One region of the Alteromonas sp. G4i35 genome, then DNA from elsewhere that is predicted to be linked to it. Evidence: predicted binding sites of a transcription regulator. Region 1 holds the regulator's gene; the other holds the start of a gene.

Region 1 (7,698 bases):
TTGTCCAAGAAATTACTCAAGGTGCAAAAGAGATACCTGTCATAACCTTGGCGCCAGAGTTGGAACAGATGTTGCACCAGTCACTTCAAGCAGGTGGCGAAGATGGCGCTGGCATAGAACCAGGTCTGGCAGACAAGCTGCAAAAATCATTGCAGCAAGCCAGTCAGCAGCAAGAGTTAGAAGGAGAGCCTGCAGTACTCCTTACCTCAGGCATGCTACGACCCGTTCTGTCTCGCTTCTTAAAATATTCGGTTGTTGGGCTTCATGTTCTGTCTTACCAAGAAGTGCCTGACGACAAACAAATAAAAATAGTCAGTTCGGTCGGTCAATAATCTGACACTGGGTGATTGGAGAGGTTGCAATGAAAATTAGACGTTTCTTCGGCAAAGATATGCGTGAGGCGTTAAGCCAAGTTAAAGCTGAATTGGGCAGTGACGCTGTGATCATGTCAAATCGCAAAGTTGCTGACGGTATTGAGCTTGTCGCAGCCTACGACAAAGAGCCTGAAGCGAAGTTGCTTACGCCGAAAGCGTCTCCACAAGCCGCTGCAAAAACACCCGGTCAAAAGGCAGTGCCTAGCTTGAGCGAAATCATTGGTGACGACGGTCCTGATAGCCTTAAAGCACTGCTAGAAAAGCAGCACGGTGGAAATAATGGCGTGGCGAGTCCTGCGCAACCTAACCAACCAATGACAGCGAATGCTAAGCACGCCAATGAAATTGCTTCGCACTTAGACTTCTCAGAAGCCTTTATTGACGACGTAGAAGCCCAGCAGTCTTCTCATGAACCAGTTCGTCAGAACGCTTTCCCAGAGCATCAAGCGTCAAGTATGGATGATACCTCTGTGACGCAGTCAGCGGAGCTTGCGCAAATCAAGGAAGAGCTAGCGTCTCTTCGCGATGTATTGCAATATCAAGTGGCCGACTTGATGGAAGCTAAGAACAAACGTCAAAAACCTGTTCATCAATATCTAATCACCCGTTTAACCGATATGGGGTTAAGCAACGCGTTAGCGAAACAGCTTATTAGCTATACGCCGTCACATTACAACGAACGAGATGCATGGGTATATCTTCTTAACCTATTGGCTAATCGCATAAATGTGACAGGAAACGATATACTTAGCGCACAAGGTGCTGTTGCATTAGTAGGACCAACAGGTACCGGTAAAACAACTACCGTTGCGAAACTTGCTGCCCGCTATGCGCAGAAATACGGTGCAGAGTCGGTTGCGATGATTACCATCGATACGTATAGAATTGCCGCCTATGAGCAGCTAGCGACATACGGAAAGATTATTGGCTGCACGGTGAGAAAAGCGCAGACTAGTGAAGAACTTGCGGATTTATTATTCCAACTTCGTCATAAGCGACTAGTATTGATTGATACGGCTGGATTTAGTCAAAGAGATAGTCGATTAATTAAACAAATTAAGCAGTTTGATAACGGACAAATGCCAAATGTTAAAAAATATTTGGTAGCGCAAGCAAATACGCAATATCCTGCGTTGCAGAGAATCATTCAAGCGTATGATGATATTGAACTAAGTGGCTGTATTTTCACAAAGTTAGATGAGTGCTACTCTTTAGGAGAGGTGCTTAGTGCAGCGGTTGAATACCAATTACCGGTTAGTTATGTCACCGATGGTCAAAAAGTACCTGAAGACATTAAGATTGCAGAAGCGAAATCTTTGGTTTCCGCTGCTGCAAAGCTTTATAAAAAGTACGGTTTGAATCATACTAGTGGTAACAACGCAATTAAAACAGCATAAGCAGTATGATTGACGACCAAGCGAGTAGCTTAAGAAAAATGAAGCAATCACGGTTAATCAAAGTAATCGCCGTCACCGGTGGCAAAGGTGGCGTAGGTAAAACAAACATTACATTGAACACCGCTATCGCCATGGCGAAGCAAGGTAAACGTGTAATGGTTCTCGATGCGGACCTCGGTCTTGCTAACGTAGACGTTATGTTAGGTTTGCGTGTTGAGAAAAACTTATCCCACGTGCTTTCCGGCGAATGTACACTTGATGAAGTATTAGTGACCGGTCCGCACGGAATAAAGATTGCCCCTGCCACATCAGGCACGCAGTCGATGGCAGAATTGTCGCCAACGCAACACGCTGGCCTAATTCGTGCCTTTAGTGAGCTGCGCTCGCAAATTGACGTGCTTATCGTTGATACAGCGGCAGGTATTTCAGACATGGTGTTGAGCTTTTCAAAAGCCTCACAAGACATCATGGTCGTTGTGTGTGACGAGCCTACTTCATTGACAGATGCGTATGCATTGATAAAAATTCTGAATAGAGAGCACGGTGTTTTCCGCTTCAAAGTTGTGGCTAATATGGTGCGCGACGTGCGAGAAGGCCAAGAGCTATTTAGTAAATTAAGCAAAGTGACAGGGCGTTTTTTAGATGTTGCACTAGAATTAGTGGCGACAGTACCGTTTGACGAGAACATTCGTAAAGCAGTGCGTAAACAAACAGCCATTGTCGATGCTTACCCAGGTTCACCGGCAGCCGTTGCAATAACACAGTTGGCGAGTAAAGCCTTAACATGGCCTATTCCAGCGCAGCCAGGTGGCCATTTAGAGTTTTTCATTGAACAATTAGTTGCAGAAAAAGCCGTAGGAAGTCAGCGTTGAACAGCAAGGCAGCCGCTTATCAACAACAAACCGATAAAGCGCAGTTAGTCGAAAGACATGCGCCATTGGTTAAGCGTATAGCGCATCACTTGATAGCGCGATTGCCGGCTAGTGTTCTTGTAGACGATTTAATTCAATCAGGCATGATTGGATTATTAGAAGCCGCGCGAAACTTTGATGGTTCAAAAGGAGCCAGCTTTGAAACGTTTGCCGGCATTCGCATTCGCGGTGCTATGCTAGATGAAATTCGCAAAGGGGATTGGACACCGCGTTCAGTTCATCGAAATGGCCGAGCGATCACTGAAGCAATTTCGCAAGTAGAAAGCGAAACAGGCCGCGATGCTAGAGATTCTGATATTGCTGATAAGCTTAATGTAAGCTTGCAGGACTATCACCAAATGCTTAATGAAGTAAATGCCGGAAAGCTGGTAGGTATTGAAGATTTAGGTGTGTCAGAAGATGTTATTTCGACAGAGCAAAATCGAGGTAGCGACGCACCACTGGAAGATTTGATGCAAGGCGCTTTCCAAAAAGCGCTTGCCCATGCAATTACGACATTACCTGAAAGAGAAGCGATTGTACTTTCGCTGTATTATGATGAAGAGCTGAACCTAAGAGAAATTGGTGAGGTTCTTGATGTAAGTGAATCGAGAGTCAGTCAAATTCACAGTCAGGCCATGTTAAAACTCAAATCACGAATGAAGTCGTGGCAAGCTGACGAAGAATAGAAATTAATAACAATTAACCCCTCACTGGAGGCTATTTTGGACAAAAGCATGAAAATTCTCGTGGTCGATGATTTTTCTACCATGAGACGTATCATCAAAAACCTACTTAAAGATTTGGGTTTTTCCAACATCCAGGAAGCGGATGACGGAAGTACTGCATTGCCTATGTTGCAGCAAGGTGATTTCGATTTCGTAGTTACCGATTGGAACATGCCTGGAATGCAGGGTATTGACTTGCTTCGCGCGATTAGAGCCGATGACAAGCTCAAGCACCTACCAGTACTTATGGTTACTGCTGAAGCGAAGAAAGAGCAAATTGTTGCCGCCGCGCAAGCAGGTGTTAATGGCTACGTTGTTAAGCCGTTCACTGCAGCAACACTTAAAGAAAAATTAGATAAAATATTCGAACGTTTAGGTTGATCCAGACGCTCACCAGAGAAATGAGGTTTACTGGATGTCAACGAATGTAAACGTTCCAATTTCGTTGGAAGAAGCAAAACAGCTTGTCACCTACCTTGAAGAGGGTGACAACGCTTCAGCCAATGCCCTATTAGAAGCGGCCTCAATGAAAGAAAACGTTGAGTTATTTGCCGAAGTAGGGAAACTGACGCGTCAGCTCCATGACGCGCTGAATAATTTCCAAATAGACGACCGCATTAAAAATCTCGCGACCGATGATATTCCCGATGCACAATCCCGCCTAACCTACGTAATTGAAGAAACTGAAAAAGCTGCTAATACTACTATGGATGCCGTTGAAGCGAGCATGCCTATAGCTGAAATGCTGTCGGCGCGCATCGAAAAGGTTATGCCTGAGTGGAAGAAGCTGATGAATCGCCAAATAGAGTTGGGTGAATTCAAGGCTTTATGCGCAGACTTAGACGAATTGTTGGAAGAAGGTTCGGCACAGTCAGCTAAACTTACACAGTTACTTACAGAAGTATTGATGGCTCAAGGTTATCAAGACTTAACTGGTCAGGTTATTCGCCGCGTTATCGACTTGGTTAAAGAAGTGGAAGACAGCTTAGTTAACATGCTTACCATGTTTGGTGAACGCGACGGTGCAGAACAAACTAAACCATCTAGCGTTAAGGCCGATAAGGTTGATGGTGTAGAGGCAGAAGGCCCTATCATTGATGCCGATAAGCGCGACGACGTCGTGTCAGGCCAAGATGATGTAGATGATCTTCTGTCTAGCTTAGGTTTTTAGGGGAGCGGGCGCATGTCGTTTGATGTTGACGAGGATATATTACAGGACTTTCTAGTTGAGGCTGGAGAGATACTTGAACAATTACAAGAACAGCTCGTTGATCTTGAGAACAATCCTGAAGATGCGGATTTGCTGAATGCAATTTTCCGTGGTTATCACACAGTTAAAGGGGGAGCAGGGTTCCTGTCTCTTACCGAGTTAGTAGAAATTTGTCACGGTGCGGAAAACGTCTTTGACGTAATGCGTAACGGTCAACGAACACTAACCCCTGAACTGATGGATATTATTCTGCAAGCCACAGATGTTGTGGTTGAAATGTTTGAACGAGTGAAAGCTCGGGATCCATTAGAGCCAGCAGATGCACACCTAGTAGACTTGTTACACAAACTAAGTCGCCCGGAATCTCCAGATGAGAATATTTTTGGTGAACAAAGCGCGCCGGCGTCAGAACCTGAGCCCGCGATTGAAGAGCCAGAATTAGTTGTTGAAGAGCCTACTGCACAGGCACCAAGTTCTGGTGATGGCGGCGGTATTGACGAAATCACTGAAGATGAGTTTGAAGCGCTGCTTGATGAGCTTCATGGCTCTGGGGCACCAGGACAGTCCTCAGCGGCTAAAAGCGAACCTGCAAAGGCTGCTGCACCTGCTGCCGCTAGTGATAACGACGATATCACCGACGAAGAATTTGAAGCGCTGCTTGATGATTTACACGGCAAAGGCAAGTTTGGTGGTGAAGAAGCTGCGCCAACGGCAAATACACCAGCTCCAGCACCAGTTACGCCGAGTGCAGCTGATGATGAAGAAATCACCGATGACGAATTTGAAGCACTGCTTGACCAACTACATGGCTCAGGGCAAGGGCCTACCAAGCAGGGAGCCGTTTCAAAGGCGCCAGAGCCTCCTGTAGATAAGGCAGCAACAGAAGCGGTTCAAAAAGCGAAACAAGCAGCGCCAGCTGCGCCAAAATCGACGCCTGCTCCTAGCGCCGCAGCGCCAGCTAAAGCAAGCGCACCTGCTGCACCAAAAGCAGCGCCTAAAAAAGATGAGAAGAAGGCGGCACCAGCTGCGCCTCCTGCTGAGACTACAGTACGTGTAGATACCAAGCGCCTTGACCAAATTATGAACATGGTGGGCGAGCTTGTACTAGTGAGAAACAGGCTAATAAGCTTGGGTATCAACAGTAACGACGAAAGCATGTCCAAAGCCATTGCCAACTTAGATGTGGTAACGGGCGACTTGCAAGGTGCGGTAATGAAAACCCGCATGCAACCTATCAAGAAGGTGTTTGGTCGTTTCCCTCGCGTTGTTCGAGACCTCGCTAGAAGCTTGAAGAAAGAAATAACCCTTGAGCTTGTGGGTGAGGAAACTGATTTAGACAAAAACCTGGTTGAAGCACTGGCCGATCCACTTGTGCATTTGGTGAGAAACTCCGTCGACCATGGTATTGAAATGCCTGATGACCGTGCTGCAGCGGGTAAACCGCGCATGGGTACGGTTCAGCTATCGGCATCTCAAGAAGGCGATCATATTCTTCTAACCATCGAAGATGATGGTAAAGGAATGGATCCTGAAAAGCTTAAAGAAATTGCTATTAGTCGCGGTGTACTAGACGCAGACGCAGCTGCACGTATGTCGGATGTTGAAGCGTTTAACTTGATATTCGCGCCAGGGTTCTCAACCAAAACAGAAATTAGTGATATTTCTGGTCGCGGTGTGGGCATGGACGTGGTTAAGACCAAAATTAACCAACTTAACGGCACCGTGAACATAGATTCACAGCTAGGAAAAGGCACGCGACTGGATATCAAAGTTCCGCTAACGCTAGCCATTCTTCCGACGCTAATGATTGTTGTAGGAAAACAAACCTTTGCGTTACCATTAGGTGCGGTGAACGAAATAATAAATATGGACATCAAAAAGACCAACACGGTCGATGGCCAGCTAACAATGATAGTTCGTTCAAAAGCAATTCCGTTGTTCTTCCTTGGTGAATGGTTGATTCGAGGTCCCAAAAACATCGATAGAGAAAAGGGACACGTTGTTGTAGTGCAAATTGGTACACAACAAGTAGGATTCGTAGTAGACGCGCTAATAGGCCAAGAAGAAGTGGTTATTAAACCTCTTGATGCATTATTGCAAGGCACGCCTGGTATGGCGGGAGCCACGATTACATCAGACGGTGGAATTGCACTAATTTTAGATATTCCGAGCCTGCTTAAACGGTATGCGCGTAAACCCATCAAGTAAGGCGATGAATTAACAGGAATAATAATCCATGGTCTTTAAAGTCCTTGTCGTGGACGACTCGACTTTTTATCGTCGTCGAGTAAAAGAAATACTCGATGGCGATAGGGAACTTGAAGTTGTTGGGGAAGCGAGAAATGGGCGCGATGCACTTGAAAAAGCAGAAGCGCTTAAGCCGGATGTGATAACGATGGATGTTGAAATGCCTGTCATGGACGGCATTTCAGCTGTAAAGGCCATAATGGACAAACGGCCTACACCTATTCTTATGTTTTCTTCGCTTACGCATCATGGTGCGCAAGCGACATTAGATGCGTTAGAAGCGGGCGCGCTCGATTTCTTACCTAAGAAATTTGAAGATATCGCGCAGGACAGAAAAGACGCATCGCGCTTGTTGTGTACAAAAGTACGCTTAATAGCGCGTCGTGGTATTGGTCTTAAGCGTCCGTCGTTTCGCTCTACAGAGGCAAGAAAGCTTCCTGATAATGCGCCAAAGCAGGCGTTTTTTAAAACATCAGGGTTGCTATCAGGGCATAAAGTCGCAGCTAAACAACCAACCGTTTCGTCTGTTAGAGCAACGGGGAAACAGTATAAGTGTTTGGCGATTGGGGCTTCCACGGGCGGGCCAGTTGCGCTTCAAAAAGTGCTCGCTCCGTTACCCGCAGATTTTCCTTATCCTATTTTGCTTGTACAACATATGCCTGGGACATTCACCACGGCATTTGCTCAGCGACTAGACACAAACTGCAAAGTTAAAGTGAAAGAAGCAGAGCATGGTGACATTTTAAAACCTGGTCATGCTTATCTTGCTCCAGGCGGAAAGCAGATGTTGCTTGAGTCAGTTGGTGCAAATAAGCGCATCGCTATTGTCGA
Region 2 (7,698 bases), on a different contig from region 1:
GGCAGTTTGGCGTGGCCACTCGTGTAGAGCATTTCAGTGATTTCGGCTCGACATTCGATGGGAAATTGAGTACTCGCTATAAACTAAATGATATTTTTGCATTACGCGGATCTGTAAACACCGGTTTTAAGGCGCCAACAGTAGGGCAGAGTAATGTTATCAACGTAACTACCGCCTACGGTGTTAACGGTTTGGAAGACCAAGCAACGCTGCCTCCAACTGATCTTATCTCACTGCAACTAGGCGCAACTCCACTGACGCCTGAAGAATCGGTGAACTTTAGCCTTGGGCTAGTTATGCAGGCAAGCGAGAACTTTTTTGCAACGCTCGACTATTTCAATATTCGCCTTTCTGATCGTATTAGTACGACATCTGCAATTCCGTTAACCGACGACGACATTAGTGCGCTTATTGCCCAAGGGCGTCCAGATGCGGCGAAATATAATGCTGCAAAGTATTTTACTAATGACTTTGACACAAAAACTCAGGGTGTTGATTTAGTTGTTAACTACAATTTTGCGCTAGCTGATTGGTCAAATTCTTTACTTCTTGCCTTCAACTGGACAGACACACAAGTAGAGCGGGTTACACTTTATCCTGCGCAAGTGGGGGACGAAATACGGCTTCTACCTAATCTAACACAGGCAAGAATTCGCATGCTGGAAGATAACTTGCCTGCTCATCGAGGCAGTATCACGCTGGAGCAATCGAAAGGAAATTGGGCATTTACTTGGCGGCTTAACTATTACGGTGAGTTTTATGAAGACCATCTTGATGCGTCCGCAGGCATGGACATATACGGCAATGCGTTAACCACATTCGATGCCCAAGTTGCATGGAAAGTACTGCCTCAAACACAAGTTACCCTCGGCGCCCAAAATCTGTTTGACTCGCTGCCTAATGAAAATCCTTTTCAAGGTGAAGTTGGCGCACTCTACCCACCTACATCGCCTAGCGGTATCAATGGGGCTTTCTACTATGCAGGCATTGAGTACACCTTTAACTAGGGCATGCTTCAGCAAAGCTACGTAGTTAAATGGCGCGCTGCACTCATTGAGAGTAAGAAAATGAGCCTAGCTCTGAGTTTGAAAGGACAACAACCTATCGTTTTAGGTGACGATGTGAATGTTACTTAGGTAATTAAACTAGAATATGACTTAGGTCACTTAAAGGAATAATCGTGATAATAAATATGGTATTTAAAGTCTAGCCAAGGATGCTAAGAGCGATGACGTTGCGTTTTAAGAATACGCGGGTTGGCTAATTGCCTAGCCAACGTCTTTGAATAGGGACTCATCGACGATAGTTTGGTCAATGATCTGTTGCGCCATGTTGATGCACTTACCGCATTGTGAGCCAAGCTCTAAATGTTGACGTAACTCTCGCATATTTCCCACACCGTTTTCTTCAACCGCTGCGCGAATGCTTTTATCAGTTACCCCATAGCACATGCAAACAAACATTAAACGTACTCCAAATGAATCTGTAAATGATAATAATTGTTATTCTTTGCTTTAGCAAGTGGATAATGACAAATTTAATACAAGGTAATTGAAGAAAGACTGAACAGTGTGGGGTGATGTTAAGCGGTTATTGGTATGATCAGTAAAAAAACTCGTTGTTTAATATTGTTATTTCCATATTCGTACCTATTTTCTTTGAAGGAAATTTCTTATCAAAGTGGTTACGCAACGTAATCACTTCTATTATTACAATCCAAATATAAATGGAGAGACTCATGAGTGTATTAGTTGGCCGTCCAGCACCTGACTTTACTGCAGCAGCGGTACTTGGTAGTGGTGAAATTGTTGACACTTTCACACTAAGTGAAGCAATCAAGGGCAAGAAAGCTGTTGTATTCTTCTACCCACTAGATTTTACGTTTGTTTGCCCGTCAGAGCTTATCGCCTTTGACAAGCGTTTCGACGAGTTCAAAAAGCGTGGTGTTGAAGTGATCGGTGTTTCAATCGACTCTCAGTTCTCACACAATGCGTGGAGAAACACTCCGGTAAATCAAGGTGGTATTGGTCCGGTTAAGTACACCCTTGTTGCTGACGTTAAGCACGACATCTGCCAGGCATACGATGTTGAGCACCCAGAAGATGGCGTTGCGTTCCGTGGTTCATTCCTAATCGACGAAGAAGGTATGGTACGTCATCAGGTAATCAATGACCTTCCACTTGGCCGTAACGTTGATGAAATGCTGCGCATGGTTGATGCACTAGCATTCCACCAAGAGCATGGTGAAGTTTGCCCAGCGGGTTGGACTGAAGGTAAAGCTGGTATGGATGCGTCGCCTGAAGGTGTTGCTAAGTACCTATCTGAAGAAGCAGACAAGCTATAAGCTAAACTGTTTAAAGATTATAAAAAAACAGCGCCTTTTGGCGCTGTTTTTGTTTATATCAGTTTGAATAAAACTACTCTTTATTTTCTACAGGCCATCCGCCGAGCGCTTTATAGCGATTTACCATATAGCAAAATAGCTCGGTGGTCTTTTGGGCGTCATACAGCGCACTGTGCGCTTCACTTTGGTCAAATGCGATCCCCGCTGCACGGCATGCTTTTACCAAAACCGTTTGGCCTAAGGCCAATCCAGCAAGGCTGGTGGTGTCAAATGAAACAAACGGATGGAACGGCGTGCGTTTTATATTGCAGCGTTCTATCGCGGCATTGACGAAACTCTGATCGAACGTTGCATTGTGAGCAACAATAACTGAACGTTGGCAGTCTGCATTTTTTTGCGCCTTGCGGATGCCTTTACATAAGTCCTTCATGGCTTCGCTTTCTTCAATAGCCCCTCGCAATGCACAATTAGGGTCGATGCCATTAAATTCTAAGGCTGCTGGCTCTAGGTTAGCGCCCTCAAAGGGGTCAATGTGATAATGAAAAGTTTGATCAGGATGAAGTATACCGTTTTCATCCATTTTCACCGTTACCGCGGCTAATTCTAACAGGGCGTCAGTGCCTGCATTAAATCCGGCTGTTTCAACGTCGATAACAACGGGAAAGTAACCTCGAAAGCGCTGGGAGAGAAGGGGCGGGTTGGCAGACATAAACACTCTTGTAAGACTCGATTGCGTTAATTGGTTGGTGACTAAAATGCGTACCAACCTGCGAAGCATATTGCGTAAAAGAATTATCGCAAGGATACTCTCGAGTTGCCAGTTGCAATTTATAAACTGTTAAATCAGGGGTCTAGCAAAAGTACAAAACGCGAATGGTATTAAACGCTAAACTTTTCTACAATTTGGACGATAATCAAATTAAGCGTGGAAAAATCATTAGGCACATTTCTTCTTTTTGTGTGAGCTAATTTGATTCATTATGTTCGGTAATTTGTGCACGTAGTGTTGTCTTTTACCTGTGTTAGTCTGATTTTCGTTATGGTGTCGAAATGGTGTCGAAATTAAAATATATCGCTTTATTGGGGATGCTGGGGTCATTGTCTTCCCACGCTGCCATGCGGCAATATTCTGCAACCATAGAAAGCTCCAACTGGCGAATAGACAAAGACACGCGACTTCAGTGTACCTTGAACCACGAACTACCCGGTTATGGCGAAGCCATGTTCACGAGCTCAGCGTCGAAGCAGCTTAATATGGAATTCGAACTGGACATGTATTTGCTGCCAAGCAAATTTGATATGGCTGCTGTTTATTCTGTACCACCTAAATGGATGCCCGGCGTTGCGCCTAAAACCATTGCCGACATGTCTATTCGTAAACAGTACAATGGCGACCTTCCGCAGGATGCGGCTTGGACTATGTTGTCTGAATTAGAAAAAGGCTTTTGGCCCACAATCTATTACCAAGACTGGTATAACAAATACGACCAAGTTAGTGTGGCATTAAATGCTAGCAACTTCTCTGGTGTGTATCGTGAATTTGTGAAGTGTGTATCGAACTTATTGCCCTTCGGTTTTGATGACATTGCCTACACGGTATTGTCGTATCAAAACAACAGTACAGAGCTAACCAAATATTCGCAGAAGCGCTTAACCATGATAGGTGAATACTTAAAAGAAGACAGCGAGCTTGAGCTTGTGCTTCTTGATGGTTACACCGATAGCTACGGTGGTCGCTATAATAATGAACAGTTGTCTATTCGACGTGCTAACGAAGTAAAAAGCTATTTGACTACGCTAGGTGTACCTGAAGATCGAATTCAGTTAACAGGCCACGGTGAGAAACGCCATATTGCGCCAAACGATACGCGAGAAAGCCGCGCCCAAAACAGACGCGTGGTGGTGCGACTTTCAAAATCCTAGGCGCTAATTATCGCGCCTACACTCGCTTTAAAATGCGTTAGTTTAATTTTTCTCGCCACCTTAATACCGGTACTAAATGATCGGTGAAAACACCGTCAGCACCTACCACCTTGTCTAAAACTTCCAAGACTTGCTCTGAACTCAAACCTGCTGGTAGTGCATCATGTCGGTAGGTGTAGGGGTGGATTGTCAGGTTATTTTCGTGGGCGTAGGCAATCCATGCCGCGGCTTCTATTTTTCCTTGAGTCATCGCTTCATTATCGAGTAAATGGCCTAACCAAGGGCCTATGCCATCGGTATACAACGCAACCTGCTGCATGCCTTCCTGAGTGCGCAGCCAGTTATAATCTGTGTCGCTTTCGCCCCAGTCGTTTTCGCCGATCAGCATCACAACTTTGCCTTTATAGCCCAGGGTTTCACGAATGCGCTTAACTTCGTTAAAATCGAAGCATTGCAGGTAGCTATTACCGGTCTCTCCACCAAACCCGTAAGCATTTAAAGCATCTACAACGATTTTACTGGCATCAACGCCTTCTTTAATGTGAAAGGCAGGGGACTTTACTTCAGGATAAACGCCGACAGATGTTCCAAATTGGCGATTTAGCTCGCTGATTAGCTCAAAGTGTTCATTTAACGTGGCAACTTTAAAATTAGCATGCGTGCCGCGGTACCTATCTTTAAAAACTTGCTTCCCGTCACTGTTAGCGCGCTCGTGTACCCGCAGTTGTCGCAGTTCTTCAAGAGTAAAATCACGCGCGTAATAGCGTCCGTCATCGCGGTGGCGTGCAGGAAACACATCTTCTATATTGGTGACCGTTTCTAAGTGGATGTCGTGTAGCACAACGGGTATGTCGTCTTTAGTGATAACAACATCTTGTTCAATAAAATCGGGGCCCAGAGAAAAGGCGAGGGTAGCTGCTTCAAGGGTATGCTCAGGTAAATAGCCCGACGCGCCGCGATGGGCTATCACGGTAAAGTGCGTTTCAACATTTTCTTGTGTGTCAGCGTGTGTTTGCGCACTCTCGTTATTTGCAGCCATGACGGAAAACGTACTGCCAGCAGCAACTGCACCGGTAAAAGCGACAAACAACGCTGGCAGAATAGCGGCCAGTTTTACTTTTGGCTTACTGCGCAAGCTTATATTGTGCGCCGCTCGAGGCTTCCGACTTATCGCTGTTCTAGATTGGCTTTTGTTTTTATCATTTTGCGAAAATAATAAGCGGTTACGTAGCATGTAGTATCACTCCATGTGGTTTTTATCGTTTTTTCCAGAGCCGCACGTTTTTAAGTTGAAAGTTTGGCGACTTAAGCGTTCAAATCGCTTTGACTACGCTGGCTGCATCTTCAGTTCTTGTTTTTGAGCCATTTCATAGCGAAATGGATTTATTTTGTATGAGTTCTATTGCATACCCATCGGGGTCGCGAACAAAAGCAATAACTGTGGAACCGCCTTTTACTGGCCCCGGTTTACGATATACATCAGCGCCGTTTGTTTCTAAGTTTTCACAAAACTGATAGATATCATCTACCTCAATCGCAATATGACCATACGCGTTACCCTTATCGTAGGTGTTGTCGCCCCAGTTGTAGGTAAGTTCTAAGACGGTACTCTCGGTTTCATCGCCATATCCCACGAAAGCTAGCGTGTATTCATACTCTTTGTTTTCAGACTGGCGAAGAAGGCGCATGCCCATGAGTGAGGTATAAAAGTGAAGAGAGGCCTCTAAGTTTTCAACTCGAAGCATGGTGTGAAGCATTCGCATAAGAGATTCCTTTTTTGAGCCATCGGAATTACTCGATGGCACACTGCACTGTGATTGCGTGTTGGCCGTTACTTTTTGTACACATAAATACGATGAGTACTTTATTTGAGTAAACGCAAACGACACGCTTTTATGTTAATTAGGAAATGTTAACGCTTTAAGACAATATTACAATTCTAGTTAAACGTACTATACCTGCGGTAACACGCCGCGATTACGAACATTTTAAGTCTCGCTGAGTGGGTAATTATCTATGCGGACTGGTATTAATAGCCCCATAGGCCGATATTATCAATTTTAAGACGGCGAGGTTGACTCAATAGGTAAACCACCATGTTGCCTAAGTCTTCATTTTGAATCAGGCCATCGTCCACTTTCTCTGTTTCTGCTTTCTGCGACTGTATCAGTGCAGGGTTTAGTGAATGGACGTGAATACCGTAGGGGCGAACCTCTTCTTGCAACGCTTTTCCAAGCCCCACCATCGCAAATTTTGATGCACAGTAAACGCCTGCATTGGCATAGCCGTTCAATGCCGCCTGAGAAGCAATGTTGATAATGTAGCCTTCCTTGTTGTTAATCATGTGAGGCACGACCTCTTTGCACATGAGAAAAGTCCCTTTTACGTTAGTATCCATTACTTCGTCCCACGCTTTCTCTGAGGTTTCCCAAATAAGGGTCTCCTTACCAAAGCCACTGTTATTAATTAGGACGTGTAGCTCGCCAAATGTATCTTTGACCTTTCTAACAAAACTGGCAACATCAGCGCTTTTCGATACATCACAAACTTGGCCAATGACATTACCAGGGAATAGGGCGTCGAACCGCTCTACAGTCTGCTTAACCGCAGTTTCAGTGCGCCCACAAATGGCCACGTTCATTCCTGCTTCTAGTAGAAATTGAGCGAGAGTTTTACCTAGCCCTTTTCCGCCTCCAGTAACAATGGCTGTTTTACCTTCTAACGCATACGTGTCTGTCATAATTTAAACCTATAGCAAAAAAGCAAGGTTAACCTAGCTTTCAAGTGCCTTGAACAAACATACGTATTCAGCTTCGCCAAAAAAATTTGTAAAAAAGTTGTGTTTTGGTCAAAAAATAAACTAAAAACTAGTGGACATTGCTCGCGATTACCTGTACCTTTCGCATCGCTCTAGATATGTTATTTGCTTTACCTAATACTGCGCTGTACCTCTTTTTTAAATCCTTCAAATTGAAGTTTTATATAGATATACAACTGCTTTACTAGCTTGGAGATGTCTATAGCTATTCGGTGGTTTTCCACCATTACATCAATTTTTTTAAAAGGTTTTTATTATGTCTAATTCTGTAAACGGTACAGTTAAGTGGTTCAACGAAGAAAAAGGTTTTGGTTTCATCACTCCTGAAGCTGGCGGCAAAGACGTATTCGTACACTTCCGTTCAATTGCTTCTGACGGTTTCAAAACGTTGAAAGAAGGCCAAGAAGTTAGCTTCGAAGTTGAACAAGGCCAAAAAGGTCCTCAAGCTGCTAACGTAGTAGTTCGATAAGACCTCTATGCTTATCTAAGGTCATTTCTCTTTTCTGAAGTGACCTCAAAAAAATGGGCTCTTTCTGAAACGCTATGTTCACGCTAGAGCCTAATTATCGTTTTTCGATTTCTTTACCCAACCTGCGAGGAATTCAAAACAAAC

What was found. Region 1 encodes FliA, which starts transcription of late flagellar genes. Its sites were predicted from a motif close to CTAAAGNTNNNNNNNNNNNNGCCGATA; they were not measured.
Region 2: the regulator FliA is predicted to act here: its motif matches at 3,231-3,257, upstream of ACFI6L_RS18395 (flagellar protein MotY).

Annotation. Positions count from the first base shown of each region.
Region 1 covers NZ_JBHNZD010000004.1:69,592-77,289, forward strand. Annotated here, with positions in the region: gene flhA (flagellar biosynthesis protein FlhA) at 1-332, shown strand, start outside; gene flhF (flagellar biosynthesis protein FlhF) at 362-1,771, shown strand; gene ACFI6L_RS03245 (MinD/ParA family protein) at 1,777-2,643, shown strand; gene ACFI6L_RS03250 (RNA polymerase sigma factor FliA) at 2,640-3,371, shown strand; gene cheY (chemotaxis response regulator CheY) at 3,408-3,791, shown strand; gene ACFI6L_RS03260 (protein phosphatase CheZ) at 3,826-4,581, shown strand; gene ACFI6L_RS03265 (chemotaxis protein CheA) at 4,594-6,828, shown strand; gene ACFI6L_RS03270 (protein-glutamate methylesterase/protein-glutamine glutaminase) at 6,857-7,698, shown strand, end outside.
Region 2 covers NZ_JBHNZD010000034.1:23,023-30,720, reverse strand. Annotated here, with positions in the region: gene ACFI6L_RS18415 (TonB-dependent receptor) at 1-1,007, shown strand, start outside; gene ACFI6L_RS18410 (bacterioferritin-associated ferredoxin) at 1,269-1,463, opposite strand; gene ACFI6L_RS18405 (peroxiredoxin) at 1,739-2,344, shown strand; gene rnt (ribonuclease T) at 2,418-3,053, opposite strand; gene ACFI6L_RS18395 (flagellar protein MotY) at 3,395-4,267, shown strand; gene glpQ (glycerophosphodiester phosphodiesterase) at 4,305-5,501, opposite strand; gene gloA (lactoylglutathione lyase) at 5,635-6,030, opposite strand; gene ACFI6L_RS18380 (SDR family oxidoreductase) at 6,297-7,007, opposite strand; gene cspE (transcription antiterminator/RNA stability regulator CspE) at 7,342-7,554, shown strand.